Regions from separate parts of the Bradyrhizobium sp. Pa8 genome, predicted to be linked through region 1. Evidence: predicted binding sites of a transcription regulator. Region 1 holds the regulator's gene; each other region holds the start of a gene.
What was found. The regulator PhoB, encoded in region 1, activates phosphate uptake and scavenging genes when phosphate is short. The targets are predictions, from matches to a motif close to TGTCATNNANCTGTCAT.
Positions count from the first base shown of each region.

Region 2: the regulator PhoB is predicted to act here: its motif matches at 3,479-3,495, upstream of phnF (phosphonate metabolism transcriptional regulator PhnF).
Region 3: the regulator PhoB is predicted to act here: its motif matches at 2,690-2,706, upstream of ACKWRH_RS19220 (RNA degradosome polyphosphate kinase).

Region 1 covers NZ_CP176767.1:9,241,389-9,246,529, reverse strand. Annotated here, with positions in the region: gene pstB (phosphate ABC transporter ATP-binding protein PstB) at 1-710, shown strand, start outside; gene phoU (phosphate signaling complex protein PhoU) at 722-1,438, shown strand; gene phoB (phosphate regulon transcriptional regulator PhoB) at 1,453-2,160, shown strand; gene ACKWRH_RS43915 (GcrA family cell cycle regulator) at 2,398-2,910, opposite strand; gene ACKWRH_RS43910 (aspartate aminotransferase family protein) at 3,367-4,575, shown strand; gene argF (ornithine carbamoyltransferase) at 4,575-5,141, shown strand, end outside.
Region 2 covers NZ_CP176767.1:9,069,362-9,074,502, reverse strand. Annotated here, with positions in the region: gene phnD (phosphonate ABC transporter substrate-binding protein) at 1-743, shown strand, start outside; gene phnE (phosphonate ABC transporter, permease protein PhnE) at 818-1,702, shown strand; gene phnE (phosphonate ABC transporter, permease protein PhnE) at 1,699-2,547, shown strand; gene phnF (phosphonate metabolism transcriptional regulator PhnF) at 2,713-3,444, opposite strand; gene phnG (phosphonate C-P lyase system protein PhnG) at 3,565-4,029, shown strand; gene phnH (phosphonate C-P lyase system protein PhnH) at 4,034-4,642, shown strand; gene ACKWRH_RS43100 (carbon-phosphorus lyase complex subunit PhnI) at 4,647-5,141, shown strand, end outside.
Region 3 covers NZ_CP176767.1:4,272,670-4,277,810, reverse strand. Annotated here, with positions in the region: gene purN (phosphoribosylglycinamide formyltransferase) at 1-60, opposite strand, end outside; gene purM (phosphoribosylformylglycinamidine cyclo-ligase) at 75-1,148, opposite strand; gene ACKWRH_RS19230 (CDP-alcohol phosphatidyltransferase family protein) at 1,303-1,845, shown strand; gene ACKWRH_RS19225 (chromosomal replication initiator DnaA) at 1,958-2,635, shown strand; gene ACKWRH_RS19220 (RNA degradosome polyphosphate kinase) at 2,780-4,972, shown strand; gene ppx (exopolyphosphatase) at 4,988-5,141, shown strand, end outside.

The DNA of each region.
Region 1 (5,141 bases):
AGCACCACGCGCTGAAGAACATCAATCTGGCGCTCGGCACCAACCGCGTCACGGCGTTCATCGGCCCGTCGGGCTGCGGCAAGTCCACCCTGCTGCGCATCTTCAACCGGATGTACGACCTCTATCCGGGCCAGCGCGTCACGGGTCAGCTCATGCTCGACCAGACCAACATCCTCGACCCCAAGCTGGACCTCAATCTGCTGCGCGCCCGCGTCGGCATGGTGTTCCAGAAGCCGACGCCGTTCCCGATGACGATCTACGAGAACATTGCCTTCGGCATCCGTCTCTACGAGAAGATCTCGAAGTCCGAGATGGACGACCGCGTCGAGAAGGCGCTGCGCGGCGGCGCGCTGTGGAACGAGGTCAAGGACAAGCTCAACGCCTCCGGCCTGTCGCTCTCCGGCGGCCAGCAGCAACGCCTCTGCATCGCCCGCACGGTCGCGGTGCGGCCCGAGGTGATCTTGTTCGACGAGCCCTGCTCGGCGCTCGACCCGATCTCGACCGCCAAGGTCGAGGAGCTGATCCAGGAGCTGTCCGAGAACTACACGATCGCGATCGTCACCCACAACATGCAGCAGGCGGCGCGCGTCTCCGACAAGACCGCCTTCATGTATCTCGGCGAGCTGATCGAGTTCGACGACACCAGCAAGATCTTCACGTCGCCGACCGACCGGCGCACGCAGGATTACATCACCGGCCGGTTCGGCTGAGGAGACGGAACATGGGTTCTGAACATACCGCAAAGGCCTTCGACACCGACCTCCAGGAGCTCACGCGCCTGGTCGCCGAGATGGGCGGCATCGCCGAGCGCATGATCGTCGACTCCGTCGACGCGCTGATCCGCCGCGACGTCGCGCTCGGCCAGCGCGTCGTGACCATCGACGCCGAGCTCGATGCGCTTCAGAAGAAGATCGAGGAGCGCGCCGTGCTCACCATCGCGCGCCGCCAGCCGATGGCGGTCGATCTGCGCGAGATCGTCGGCGCCATGCGCGTCGCGACCGATCTCGAGCGGATCGGCGACCTCGCCAAGAATATGGGCAAACGCGTCGCGGCGCTGGAGACCGATTTCCATCCGCTCAAGCTGTTCCGCGGCCTGGAGCACATGACCGACCTCGTGCAGCAGCAGGTCAAGTCGGTGCTGGACGCCTATGCCGCGCACGATCTGCCGGCGGCGATGGCGGTGTGGAAGGGCGACGAGGAAGTCGATGCCATCTGCACCTCGCTGTTCCGCGAGCTTCTCACCTACATGATGGAGGATCCACGCAACATCTCGTTCTGCATCCACCTGATGTTCTGCGCCAAGAACATCGAGCGCATCGGTGACCACGCCACCAACATTGCCGAGACCGTGTTCTACATGATCGAGGGCCACGCGATCACCGACAAGCGGCCGAAGGGCGACATGACGACCTTCGCCACGACGGTCCCGAACACTTAAGGAGCGACGACACCATGGGCGCACGCATTATGGTGGTTGAGGACGAGGAAGCTCTCACCGAGCTTCTCCGCTACAACCTCGAAGGCGACGGCTATGACGTCGAGACGGTGATGCGCGGCGACGATGCCGACACCCGCCTCAAGGAGCACATCCCTGATTTGATCGTGCTCGACTGGATGCTGCCGGGCCTTTCCGGCATCGAGCTGTGCCGGCGGCTGCGCACCCGGCCCGAGACCAAGCAGCTCCCGATTATCATGCTCACCGCGCGCGGCGAGGAGAGCGAGCGGGTGCGGGGTCTTGCGACCGGCGCCGACGACTACATCGTCAAGCCGTTCTCGGTGCCGGAGCTGCTGGCACGCGTGAAGGGCCTGCTCAGGCGCGCCAGCCCGGAGCGGCTCGCCACCGTGCTCGCCTATGGCGACATCGAGCTCGACCGCGACAAGCGCCGCGTGGCGCGCTCGGGCCGGCCGATCGATCTCGGTCCGACCGAATATCGCCTGCTGGAGTTCTTCCTGGAGCATCCCGGCCGCGTATTCTCGCGCGAGCAGCTGCTCGACAGCGTCTGGGGTCGTGACATCTACATCGACGAGCGCACCGTCGACGTCCATATCGGCCGCCTGCGCAAGCTGCTCAATCTCGGCCGCGAGCAGGACCCGATCCGCACCGTCCGCGGCGCGGGCTACGCACTGGACGATCGCTTTGCGAAGGCGGAGCAGGCGTAAGCTTTAGCGGGTGTTGGTTTTAGCGAGCTGCGGCTCAGCCGTCGTCCCGGGGCGCGCGCAGCGCGAGCCCGGGACCCATAACCACAGGACGTGGTTTGGCGAAGACTCGAAGTGACCATCTCGCGCAACAACTGCGCCCTGTGGTTATGGATCCCCGCGTTCGCGGGGATGACACCGAGTCATTGGAGCCGTCATCGCGTGACGGCGCCGTCTTGGCAATCAGTGAATTCCGATAACTCAGCGCGGACCCGGCTTCGCCGGCGCGCGCCGGCGATCGGCCGCGGGCTGATACGCCACGCGCGAGTGCTGGGCGCAGTAGGGCAGGCCTGAGAGCGCCTTGCCGCCGCAGAAGAAGAAATCCGGGCTCGAGGGATCGCCGACCGGCCAGTGGCAGGTGGCCTCGTTCAGCTCCAGCAGCGACAGCCGCTGGCTCATCGGCACGACGTTGTCGTAGGTGACCGGTTCGGCCTCGACCTCGACTTCGAAGGCCTGCGCCAGCGCGGTGTTGCCGCGTGCGATCGGCCGGGTCACCCGCATCATGTGCTGGGCGGGGCGCGCCTTGCGCGGCCGGGGCGCTGCCGATGAAGGGCTCTTGGCGCGGCCCGACAGGCCGAGCCGGTGCACTTTGCCGATCACGGCATTGCGGGTCACATTGCCGAGTTCAGCGGCGATCTGGCTGGCCGAAAGTCCGGCCTCCCAGAGCTTTTTCAGCTGCTCGACGCGATCATCCGACCAGGTCAAAACGGTCATTGCACCCTTTCCTTCGCCGGCGCCTGCCATCCTGGCGGCCGCACGGCGAATGCCTAAGCTTCGAAAAACCCGTGCCGCCAGAATCCCTTAAGGCTCGCCGGGCGCACCAGATGCGCCCGAACGCTTACGCCGGTACATGAGGACTTAGAGGATCAGAACTGCTGCACGAGATGTCGTATCTGACAAGCCAAACGCTACAATATGGCGTGACTCACGCGCAAGAGTCCGCCGACTCGCTTCCACATGTTCCGTGGCGGAAACACGCAAAATCGCCACCGCAAGACTACGGATTCTGCGTTTCGCGAGGCTTTCCGGGCGGCATTGACACCGGTTTCACCAGGCATAAGATAGTCGGGCGTGCCGCCCTTAAAAGGCGGCACGTTTCGTTTTCCGGGCCGGTCAATGGTGCGTTGCGCAATGCACGCTCACGCCGTCCGCAACATTCAAGTGATCGTCATGACTAACAGCGCAGCGCCGCATTTGCTCCCCGTTTTCGCCAGGTCCGACCTCGGTTTCGAGCGCGGCGAAGGCTGCTGGCTGATTGCGACCAACGGCGATCGCTATCTCGATTTCACCTCGGGCGTGGCGGTGAATGCGCTCGGCCATGCTCATCCTGCGTTGGTCAAGGCGTTGCAGGAGCAGGCCACCAAACTCTGGCACATGTCGAACCTGTTCCAGAGCCCGGACGGCGAGAAGCTTGCCGCGCGTCTGTGCAACGAAAGCTTCGCGGACTTCGTGTTCTTCTGCAATTCCGGCGCTGAAGCGCTGGAAGGTGTGATCAAGCTGGTCCGCCATCATCACTTCTCGAAGGGTCATCCGGAACGTTACCGCATCATCACCTTCGAAGGCGCCTTCCACGGCCGCACGCTGGCAACGCTCGCCGCGACCGGATCGGCAAAATATCTCGAGGGGTTCGGCCCGCCGATGGACGGTTTCGACCAGGTCCCGCATGGCGACATCGAAGCCGTCAAGAAGGCGATCGGTCCGCAGACCGCCGGCATCCTGATCGAGCCGATCCAGGGCGAGGGCGGCGTGCGTTCAGCAACGCCCGCCTTCCTGAGGGCGTTGCGCCAGCTCTGCGACGAGAAGGGCCTGCTGCTCGCGTTCGACGAGGTGCAGACCGGCATGGGCCGCACCGGCGATCTGTTCGCGCATCGCCGCACCGGCGTCACGCCTGACGTGATGTCGCTGGCCAAAGCGCTCGGTGGCGGTTTCCCGATCGGCGCGGTGCTGGCGACCGCGGACGCGGCTGCCGGCATGGGGCCCGGCTCGCACGGCTCGACCTTCGGCGGCAATCCGCTCGCGATCTCGGCTGCCAACGCCGTGCTCGACGTCATGCTCAAGCCCGGCTTCTTCGACCACGTGCAGAAGATGTCGCTGCTGCTCAAGCAGAAGCTCGCCTCCGTGATCGATCGTTATCCCGACATCGTCAGCGAAGTGCGCGGCGAAGGCCTTCTGATCGGCATCAAGGCCGTGGTGCCGTCAGGCGATCTCGGCGCGGCATTGCGCAACGAAAAATTGCTCACGGTCGGTGCCGGCGACAATGTCGTGCGTTTCCTGCCGCCCTTGATCGTCACCGAAGCCGAGATCGAGGACAGCGTCGGGCGGCTCGAACGCGCCTGCGCCGCGATCTCGTCCAGTCAGACCAAGCGGGCGGCAAGCTGATGAGCAAGTCCCCGAAGCACTTTCTGGATATCAACGAGCTCCCGTTGTCGGAGCTCAAGAGCATGCTCGCGGCCTCCTCCGCCATGAAGGCGAAGCAGAAAGCGCACCAGCCGGTGAAGCCGCTGGAAGGCAAGACGCTGGCGATGATCTTCGAGCGTCCGTCCACGCGCACCCGCGTCTCGTTCGACGTCGCCATGCGCCAGCTCGGTGGCGAGCCCATCATGCTGACCGGCGCCGAGATGCAGCTGGGCCGCGGCGAGACCATCGCCGACACGGCGCGCGTGCTGTCGCGCTATGTCGACGCCATCATGATCCGCATCCTCAATCACGAGGCCCTGCTGGAGCTGGCGGAATATGCGACGGTGCCCGTCATCAACGGCCTGACACGGCGCTCGCACCCGTGCCAGGTGATGGCCGACCTGATGACCTACGAAGAGCATCGCGGCCCGATCGAGGGCAGGACGGTGGCCTGGACCGGCGACGACAACAATGTGCTGGCGTCCTGGGCGCATGCCGCCGAGCGTTTCAAGTTCAAGCTCAATGTCGCGACGCCGCCGGAGCTCGCG
Region 2 (5,141 bases), 170 kb from region 1:
CGCTGCGCATCGCCAACGATTACGCCGCCGTCATCGAGGGTCAGCGCGCCGGCAACATCCATATCGCCAGCTACGGCTCGGCGTCGTTCGCCCGCGCCCGCCTGACCGGCGTCAAGACCGACGCATTCGCCAACGACATCAACGCCGACGGCTCGACCGGCTATTATTCGGTGTTCTTCGTCAAGGCGAGCAGCGCCTACAAGAAGATCGACGACCTCAAGGGCAAGAACCTCGGCCTCGTCGATCCGAACTCGACGTCGGGCAACAACGTGCCGCGCTTCGAGCTCGACAAGATGGGCATCCCGGATGCCGACACCTATTTCAGCAAGGTCGTCTTCACCGGCAGCCACGAGAACGCGATGCTGGCGCTGTCGCAGGGCACGGTCGACGTCGCGGCCAACCAGTGGACCACCGACGACGATTCGACGCTGGCGCAGATGCTGACCAAGGGCATGCTGAAGAATGCCGACGGCTCGGCGATGAAGAAGGACGATTTCCGCATCATCCACAAGTCGGCACCGATCATCAACGGTCCCTACGCCTATAACTCCGATCTGCCGGACGACGCCAAGGCGGCCATCGCCAAGGCCTTCTTCGACGCGCCGGCAAAGGACAAGGCGGCGTTCGATCGCCTCCAGGACGGCCAGAAAAAGGGCTTTAATCACGCCACCACCAAGGACTGGGACGGCACGATCGAGCTGATCAAGTTCGTCGACGCACTGCGTAAGAAGAAGGCGTCCTGAGTTTCGGGACGATAGCACTGGAGCCGGGTCGATGGACCCGGCTCTTTCTCTTTTGATCGGCCACTCCTCATCCGATGACCGTCGCGGTTTCGATCCTCCCCGAGCAGCAGCTCGCCGTGCTCAACGCGGCCTATCGCCAGGCGGTCGCGCGCAAGCGTCTTCGACTCCTGTTGGGGCTGGTGACCTTTGCCGCTGCGCTGTTTCTTGCCGCGATCGGCGCGGAAGTGAACCTGCGCACCTTCTTCGCCCATTTCGGCAATTTCATCAGTTATTTCGACCGCATCCTCACGCTCGACAGCGGCCAGCGGGTCTGGACCGACGCCGGCGAGTGGCTGTGGGGCTGGCGCAAATGGCTGAAGATGCTGGGCGAGACGCTGCTGATCTCCTATGTCGGCACGCTGATCGGCGCGACCTTCGCCTTCGCCTTGAATTTCTTCGCGGCCGAGAACACCTCGCCGTCGCCCTGGCTGCGCTTTGTGGTGCGTCGCCTGCTCGAATTCGCCCGCACCGTGCCGGGCATCGTCTTCGCACTGATCTTCGTGATCGCGTTCGGCCTCGGGCCGATGGCCGGCGTGCTCGCGATCGCGATCCACTCCACCGGCGCGCTCGGCAAACTGTTCTCCGAGATCGTCGAGAATGCCGACATGAAGCCGGTCGAAGGCATCCGCTCGACCGGCGCGAGCTGGCTCTCCTGCATGCGCTTCGCCGTGGTGCCGCAGGTGACCGCGGGCTACGCCAGCTATGCGCTGCTGCGTTTCGAGATCAATGTCCGCGAGGCCTCGGTGATGGGCTTCGTCGGCGCCGGCGGCATCGGCCAGGAGCTCGTCGTCGCCATCCGCAAGTTCTATTACTCCGACGTCAGCGCCATCCTGCTCACCATCATCATCACGGTCTTCATCATCGACATCACCACGGGCTGGCTGCGCGGCCGTCTGTTCGGCAGGGAGGCACGGACGTGACGGGGCCGCAGCAGGTCGACACGCGAGAGCTTCGCGCGCGCTACCCCGATGTGTTCGACCGGCCCGCCTCGGCGCGGCTCGCCATGCCGGCAATGATCGTCGCGGCGTTCGCGATCCTGGTCTATGGCCTCGTCGATCTCGACTTCTCGCCGTCGCGGTTCTTCACAGGGCTGAGCCAGCTCGGCTGGATCAGCCTGATGATGATCCCGCCCGATCCCGGCTCTTCGCTGCCGGTCTATCTGAAGGCGCTGGGTGAGACGCTGTCGATCGCGCTGCTCGGCACGACGCTCGCCGCGCTGTTCGCGCTTCCGGTCAGCCTGCTGGCCGCGCGCAACGTGGTGCCGTCAAAGATCCTGCGCTTCCCCGTGCGACGTTTCCTGGATTCGATCCGCGGCGTCGACACGCTGATCTGGGCGCTGGTGTGGATCAACGTGGTCGGGCTCGGCCCGTTCGCCGGCGTGCTCGCCATCGCCGTGTCGGATTTCGGCGCGTTCGGAAAACTGTTTTCGGAGGCGATCGAGGGTGCCGACCAGAAGCAGGTCGAAGGCGTCCGCGCCTCCGGCGGCAGCGCTTTGCACGAGATCCGCTTCGGCCTGCTGCCGCAGGTGCTGCCCGTGATCGCCGGCCAAGTGCTCTATTTCATCGAATCCAACACGCGCTCGGCCACCATCATCGGCATCGTCGGCGCCGGCGGCATCGGCCTCCAGCTCGCCGAGCAGATCCGCGTGCTGGAATGGCAGAGGGTGTCGTTCCTGATCCTGATGATTTTGGTCGCGGTCGCCGCGATTGATTTCATATCGAGCAAGCTGCGGTTTGCCATCATCGGAAAGCGGGCGGTGGCGTGATTTCTTCCTTCTCCGCTTGTGGGAGAAGGTGGCGCGAAGCGCCGGATGAGGGGGCTGCCTCCTCAAACTCAGATCGGTATTTGCGGAGACATACCCCTCACCCCTCTCGCCGCTACGCGGCGAGCCACCCTCTCCCGCAAGGGGAGAGGGTGAAGAAGTGCAGCCTCACCCGTTCTCCACCAGAAACTCCACCCGCTCCGCCGCAAAGCGCGAGTGCTTGGTCACCAGCGGCTTGCCGGCGAGATCGTGGTCGGTCGCGTCGACCACCAGGATCGGCCGTCCCAGCGGCAGATCGAGCCGCGCGGCATCGGTCGCGTCCACGATGCCGGCGGTGATCCGGGTCGCGCCCCGGCTGTAGTCGCGGACGCCGTAATGCTCGAGCAGCTTCGTCATCGAGCGCGTCGCAGCGAACACCTCGCCCGCGCCCGGAAACAATTCCGCTGACAGCCAGGTGGTGGAGACGCAGATCGGCGTGCGGTCGGCGAGGCGGATCGCCTCGATCCGCACCAGCGGTGCGCCGGCCTTCAATCCCAGTTCGCGCGCGAGTTCGCGGGTCGCGACGTCTTCGGACGCTTCGATCAGCCGGCCATGCGGTTCGCGGCCGTCGGCGCCGACGATCTCGGAGAAGCGGGTGCGCGAGCGCAAGGGATAAGCGAGGCGCTGCGCCTCGACATAGGTTCCGCTGCCGCGTTCGGCGCGCACGAGGCCGCGCTCGGCAAGCGCGGCCAGCGCGCGCCGCACGGTGTGGCGGTTCACGCGATAGGTTTCGGCGATCTCCATCTCGCCCGGCAGCTTGTCGCCGGCTGCAAAGCGGCCGTCGGCGATGCCGCGCTCGATGCCGTCGGCAACGAGGCGCCACAGCGCGACGCCCGAAGAGGCTGTGTCCTGCATGCTCATGTCGCCGAGAAGCCTACTTCAGAAATCACACGTTTGTCACGAAACAGTCATGGCGCTTCCGTATCAAGTTGTCTATTATCATAGACAACTTGGATTCGGCAAGTTCTGCAGAAAAGTTCGGTGGATTTGGTGACCCAGCACAACAAGCAGCAAGTCCAGCGCAAGGCCGCGATGGCCGTGCTGGCGCACGCGGAGGCGGGCGAGATCGCCGCTCGCCTCCGCGCTCTCGCCCTGCCGGCTCATCAGGAGCTGCGCGCGCCGGAAAACGGTCTCGTCATGCTGCGCGGCCGGGTCGGCGGCGACGGCGCGCCATTCAATCTCGGTGAAGCCACGGTGTCGCGTGCGGCGGTCCGGCTCGCGAGCGGCGAGGTCGGCTTCGGCTACACGCTGGGGCGCGATGGCGAAAAGGCGCGGCTGATCGCGCTGTGCGACGCGCTGGCGCAGTCCAGTGATTTCGGTGAGGCGGTGGAGCGTGACGTTATCGCGCCGTTGCGCGAGCAGCTTATGATCCAGCGCAAGCAGGCGGCGGCCGAGACCGCCGCGACGAAGGTTGATTTCTACACCATGGTGCGCGGTGAGGGGTGAGGCCATGACCACGATTGCGGAACTGCCGCCGGGTTTCGTCGACAAGGTCTTGTCGGCGCAATCGACCTTTCGTTCCGTCATGGACGCGATGGCGCGGCCGGGCTCGGTCCAGCGCATCGTGCCGATGGCGGGAGCGCCCGGACCAACGATGCGCGGCACTGCCGCGATCGCGCTGACGCTGTTCGATCACGACACGCCGCTCTGGCTCGATGCGCGGATGGCGGAGAGGTCGGACGTGGTGAAGTGGCTCAAGTTCCACACCGGCGCGCCGGTGGTGCAGGACTCCTCGATCGCGAGTTTCGCGCTGATCAGCGACGGCGCGGCGCTGCCGTCGCTCGAGCGCTTCGCACTGGGCACGAATGAGTATCCGGATCGTTCGACCACGGTGATCCTTCAGGTCGAGAGCCTGGATTCGGGGCGCAGCTTCGAACTGCGTGGCCCCGGCATCGACGGCGTCGCGACGCTTCAGGCCTCGATCAGGCCTTTCGACCTGTTCGAACGGCTGCGGTTCAACGAGGCGCTGTTTCCGCGCGGCATCGATCTGGTGCTGGTCGCCGATGATGCCGTGGTTGCGATCCCGCGCACCACGCGTGTCGTGAACAAGGGAAGCTAGTCGCATGTATGTCGCAGTCAAAGGCGGCGAGCGCGCCATCGAGAACGCCCATCGCCTGCTCGCCAATGCGCGGCGTGGCGACCAGAGCATTTCCGAAGTCACGCTGGATCAGATCTCGGAGCAGCTTGGCCTCGCCGTGGACCGCGTCATGAGCGAAGGGTCGCTCTACGACCGCGAGCTCGCGGCGCTCGCCATCAAGCAGGCGCGCGGGGATCTGATCGAGGCGATCTTCCTGGTCCGCGCCTTCCGCGCCACCCTGCCGCGCTTCGGTGCCAGCGAGCCGGTCGACACCGGCGCGATGCGCGTGCAGCGGCGGGTGTCGGCGACCTTCAAGGACATTCCCGGCGGCCAGATCCTCGGGCCGACCTTCGACTACACGCATCGTCTGCTCGATCCCTCGCTTGGCCAGGGCTTTGTGCCTGAAGTGCCGGCGACGGCCGAAGCTTCGACGGCGCCCACGCCGCGTGTGACCGACATTCTGGGCCGCGACGGGCTGATC
Region 3 (5,141 bases), 4.6 Mb from region 1:
GATCAGCGCGGACATGTTGGAGCCGCGGCCGGAAATCAGGATGGCGACGCGGCGCTTCATCACAGCGCCAGTCATCACAGAGCCAGGTCGAGGTGGCCGTTGTAGACGACGCGGTGCTCGCCCTCGGCCGGAATCACGGTACCGAGCTGCGCAACCGTCTCACCGGCATCGCTGAAGACCTGCACGACCTGATCGACCTTGTCGGGCTCGACGATCGCGATCATGCCGATGCCGCAGTTGAAGGTGCGCAGCATCTCGAGCTCGGCGATACCGGCTTGGGCAGCCAGCCATTTGAACACCGGCAGCACCGGCAGGCGCGCCAGATCGATGCCGACGCCAAGATGGCTCGGCAGCACGCGCGGAATGTTGTCGGTGAAACCGCCGCCGGTGATGTGGGCGAGCCCCTTCACCGCGCCGGTCTCGCGGATCGCACGCAGGCAGGATTTGACGTAAAGCCGCGTCGGCGTCAGCAGAGCGCCGCCAAGGGTCATCACGGGAGAGAAAGGCGCCGGCGCCTCGAAGCTGAGGCCGGACTGCTCGACGATCTTGCGCACCAGCGAGAAGCCGTTGGAGTGCACGCCAGACGAGGCAAGGCCGATCACGGCATCGCCCGCGGCGATGTCCTTCCGCGGCAACAAGGTACCACGCTCGGCGGCGCCGACGGCAAAGCCGCCGAGGTCGTAGTCGCCGTCCTTGTAGAGGCCGGGCATCTCGGCTGTCTCGCCTCCGATCAGGGCGCAGCCGGATTCGCGGCAGCCTTCGGCGACACCGGCGACGATCGAGGCGGTCGCCTCCGGGTCGAGCTTGCCGCAGGCGAAATAGTCGAGGAAGAACAACGGCTCGGCGCCCTGCACCACGAGGTCGTTGACACTCATGGCGACGAGGTCGATGCCGATCCCGCCATGCAGGCCGGTCTCGATCGCGATCTTGACCTTGGTGCCGACGCCGTCGGTCGCGGCGACCAGGACGGGGTCCTTGAAACCGGCCGCCTTGAGGTCGAACAGGCCGCCGAAGCCGCCGATCTCGGCGTCGGCGCCGGGCCGCGCGGTGGCGCGCACCATCGGCTTGATCAGATCGACCAGGCGGTTGCCCGCGTCGATATCGACGCCTGAATCGGCGTAAGTGAGGCCGTTTTTGCGGTCGGTCATGCCCGATTTCCAGTGGGTTTGCGGCTGGTTACGTCGAATTCCGGGGACGCGCAATGGCAAGCGTGGCGCCCCGCCCTATACTATGTAGATATCAACCGGTTCAGCCTTCAAACGGGCCGGATTCGAGGTCAGGCCGGGTGCCAGGAAGCGCCGCGTGAGTATTCCGAATATCATTACCCTGGGCCGCATTTTGCTGGTCCCGATCATCGTCTGGGCCATCGTGTCGAGCCAAATGGAGGTTGCGTTCGCCGTCTTCCTCATTGCCGGCGTCAGCGACGCGGTCGACGGCTTCCTCGCCAAGCGCTTCAACATGACGAGCGAGCTCGGTGCCCTGCTCGATCCGCTCGCGGACAAGGCGTTGCTGGTCTCGATCTATCTGGCGCTGGGCATCTGGGGCGACATCCCGCGCTGGATCGTGATCCTGGTGGTGTCGCGCGACATCATGATCGTCGCCGCCGTAATCGTGTCCTGGCTGTTCGACAAGCCGGTCGAGATGAAGCCGTCGAAGGTGTCGAAGCTCAACACCGCCGCCCAGGTGGCCTATGCTGCGCTGGTGCTGGCCTCCCTCGCCTTCGGCTTCAAGCCGTCGCCCTATGATATGATCCTGATGGGCCTCGTCACGGTCTTCACGCTCTCTTCCGTGTCGCTCTATCTCGTCGAGTGGCTGCGGCACATGAGCACGATCGAGGCCAAGTAGCACGATCGAGGCCAAATGAGCCGGGATGCGGCCCCGCAAAAGGCCAACTCCCGCTCGATGAAATCGAATCTCTTCAAACGAAGCCGGCGTGCCGGCACGGAGCACAGCAAGCGTGGCAGGCCGCGTTCATCCCCGACAATTGGCATTCTCGCTTCCGCACGCGGAGAGCCTCAGCCGGGATAATTTCCTCGAGGGCCCCGCCAACGAAGCCGGTCTTGCCCTCATCGATGCCTGGCCGGAATGGCCGAACCGGATCATGTGGCTGGCCGGCCCGGAAGGAAGCGGCAAGAGCCATCTCGCCGCGATCTGGGCCGAGGCTTCCGGCGCCCGCTCGACTACAGCGAATGGGCTGACCGCCGAAAACGTCCCGGGCGCGCTCGCCACCGGCGCGCTGGTGGTCGAGGATCTCAAGGCAAAAGCGTTCGACGAGCGGGCACTGTTCCACCTGATGAACCTCGCCCGCGAGGATGGGGCCTACCTGCTCTTCACCGGCCGCGGGGTACCGGCATCGATCGAGATCGAGCTGCGCGACCTGCGCTCGCGGCTGCGCGCGGTGCCTGTCATCTCGCTGCTGCAGCCCGACGACCAGCTCTTCCGCGGCCTGATCGTCAAGTTCTGCGCCGACCGCCAGCTCACCGTGGATGAGAGCGTGGTCAGCTATCTCGCCACCCGCCTGGAGCGGTCCTCGGCGGCCGCACGGGAGGCCGTGGAGCTGCTCGACAGCGAGGCCCTGCGCCTCGGTCGCCCCGTCACGCGGGCGCTGGCCGCCGAGCTGCTTCGGGACGCCTGACCCCTCCACGCTGGCTCCAAGGCGGCTTGACGCGGCGCAGCGGCGGAACATCAATGTCATCGAAACGTCATCGGACTAACACATGCTCCCGCCGGTTTTGCGCATAAGTCGCAAATTGGGGCGAACTGGATGGATCGACTTCTGATGGACTCTGCGCAAGCTGTTGAAATTAAAGAAAAAGCCCCGGAGACCGAGGGCCTGCCGGCGATTGCCTCAAGCCCCGAGCGCTTCATCAATCGCGAGCTTTCCTGGCTGCATTTCAACCGCCGCGTCCTCGAGGAAGCGGTCAATCCCAGCCACCCCATGCTGGAGCGGGTGCGATTCCTGTCGATTTCAGCGAATAACCTCGACGAGTTCTTCATGGTTCGCGTCGCCGGCATCAAGGCCCAGGTGCGCGAAGGCATTGCCGAGCGCGCTCCCGATGGCCTGACGCCGTCCGAGCAGCTCGCGCTGATCAACCGCACCGTCTCACAGCTCGCCTCCGACCAGCAGGCGATCTGGCGCGACCTGCGCAGCACGCTGGCCGAAGTCGGCATCGCACTGGTCGACGGCAAGGACGTCACCAAGGCGGAACGGACCTGGATCGAGGACTACTTCCTCAACAACGTGTTCCCGCTGCTGACCCCGCTCGCGATCGATCCCGCCCACCCCTTCCCGTTCATTCCGAGCCTCGGCTTCACCATCGCGCTCCAGCTCACGCGCGCCGCCGATGGCAAGCAGATGAACGCTCTGATCCGCATGCCCGGCAAGATCGACCGCTTCATCCGGTTGCCGGCCGAGGGCAAGGTCGTCCGGCTGATCTCGCTCGAGCAGGCGACCGGGCTGTTCATCAACCGCCTGTTCCCCGGCTACAATCTTCACGGCCAGGGCGCCTTCCGCATCATCCGCGACTCCGAGCTCGAAATCGAGGAAGAGGCCGAAGACCTCGTCCGCCTGTTCGAGACTGCACTGAAGCGCCGCCGCCGCGGGTCGGTGATCCGGCTCGAGATCGACGCCAAGATGCCGGAGGAGCTGCGCAGCTTCGTGCAGCACGCGCTGTCGGCCGCCGACGACGAGGTGTTCCTGGTCGACGGCGTGCTCGCCATGAACGAGCTCTCGCAGCTCACCCGCCTCGACCGGCCCGATCTCGAATTCACCCCTTATGTACCGCGCCATCCCGAGCGCGTGCGCGAGCATGGCGGCGACATCTTTGCCGCGATCCGGCAGAAGGACCTCGTCGTTCATCATCCTTACGAATCGTTCGACGTGGTCGTGCAGTTCCTGCAGCAGGCCGCCCGCGATCCCGATGTCGTCGCGATCAAGCAGACGCTCTACCGCACCTCCAACAACTCTCCGATCGTGCGAACGCTGGCGGAAGCCGCCGAAGCCGGCAAGTCCGTCACCGCGCTGATCGAATTGAAGGCGCGCTTCGACGAGGAGGCCAACATCCGCTGGGCGCGCGACCTCGAACGCGCCGGCGTGCAGGTCGTCTACGGCTTCCTCGAACTGAAGACGCACGCGAAGCTCTCGATGGTGGTGCGCCGCGAGGGCGGCGGCCTCACCACTTACGTCCACACCGGCACCGGCAACTATCACCCCGTCACTGCACGCATCTACACCGACCTCTCCTACTTCACCTCGGATCCGACCATCGGCCGCGACGCCGCGCGCGTGTTCAACTTCATCACCGGTTACGCCGCGCCGAGCGATCTGGAAAAGATGGCGGTGTCGCCGCTGACGTTGCGCAAGCGCATCATCGAGCACATCCAGGGCGAGACCGCGCATGCGCGGCATGGCCGACCCGGCGCGGTCTGGATGAAGATGAATGCGCTGGTCGACCCCGACATCATCGACGCGCTCTATGAGGCCTCGCAAGCCGGCGTCCAAGTCGAGCTCGTGGTGCGCGGCATCTGCTGCCTCAGGCCCGGAATTCCAGGCCTGTCGGAGAACATCCGCGTCAAGTCGATCATCGGGCGCTTCCTGGAACACGGCCGAATCTACTGCTTCGGCATGGGCCAGGGCCTGCCGAGCGCGAAAGCGGCTGTGTATATCTCCTCGGCCGACATGATGCCGCGCAACCTCGACCGCCGCGTCGAGGTGCTGTGTCCGCTGCAAAATCCCACGGTGCATCAGCAGGTTCTCGAACAGATCATGGTCGCGAATCTGAAGGACAATGAGCAGAGCTGGCAATTGTTGCCCGACGGGTCCTCGACGCGTATGAAGACCGCGAAGGGCGAGGAGCCTTTCAACGTCCACAACTACTTCATGACAAATCCGAGTCTATCTGGCCGTGGAAAGTCGCTCAAGGAATCCTCGCCGCGCCGTCTCACGCGCCGTAATGAACGTCATCAGTCTTGATCCGGGATCGAGGACGTGAAGCGGCCGCGTAAGCGCGGCTCGAGCGTCGCGGTCATCGATATCGGTTCCAACTCGGTCCGTCTCGTCGTCTACGAGGGACTGACGCGGAGCCTCATTCCGATCTTCAACGAGAAGACGCTGTGCGGCCTCGGGCGCGAGGTGCAGAGCA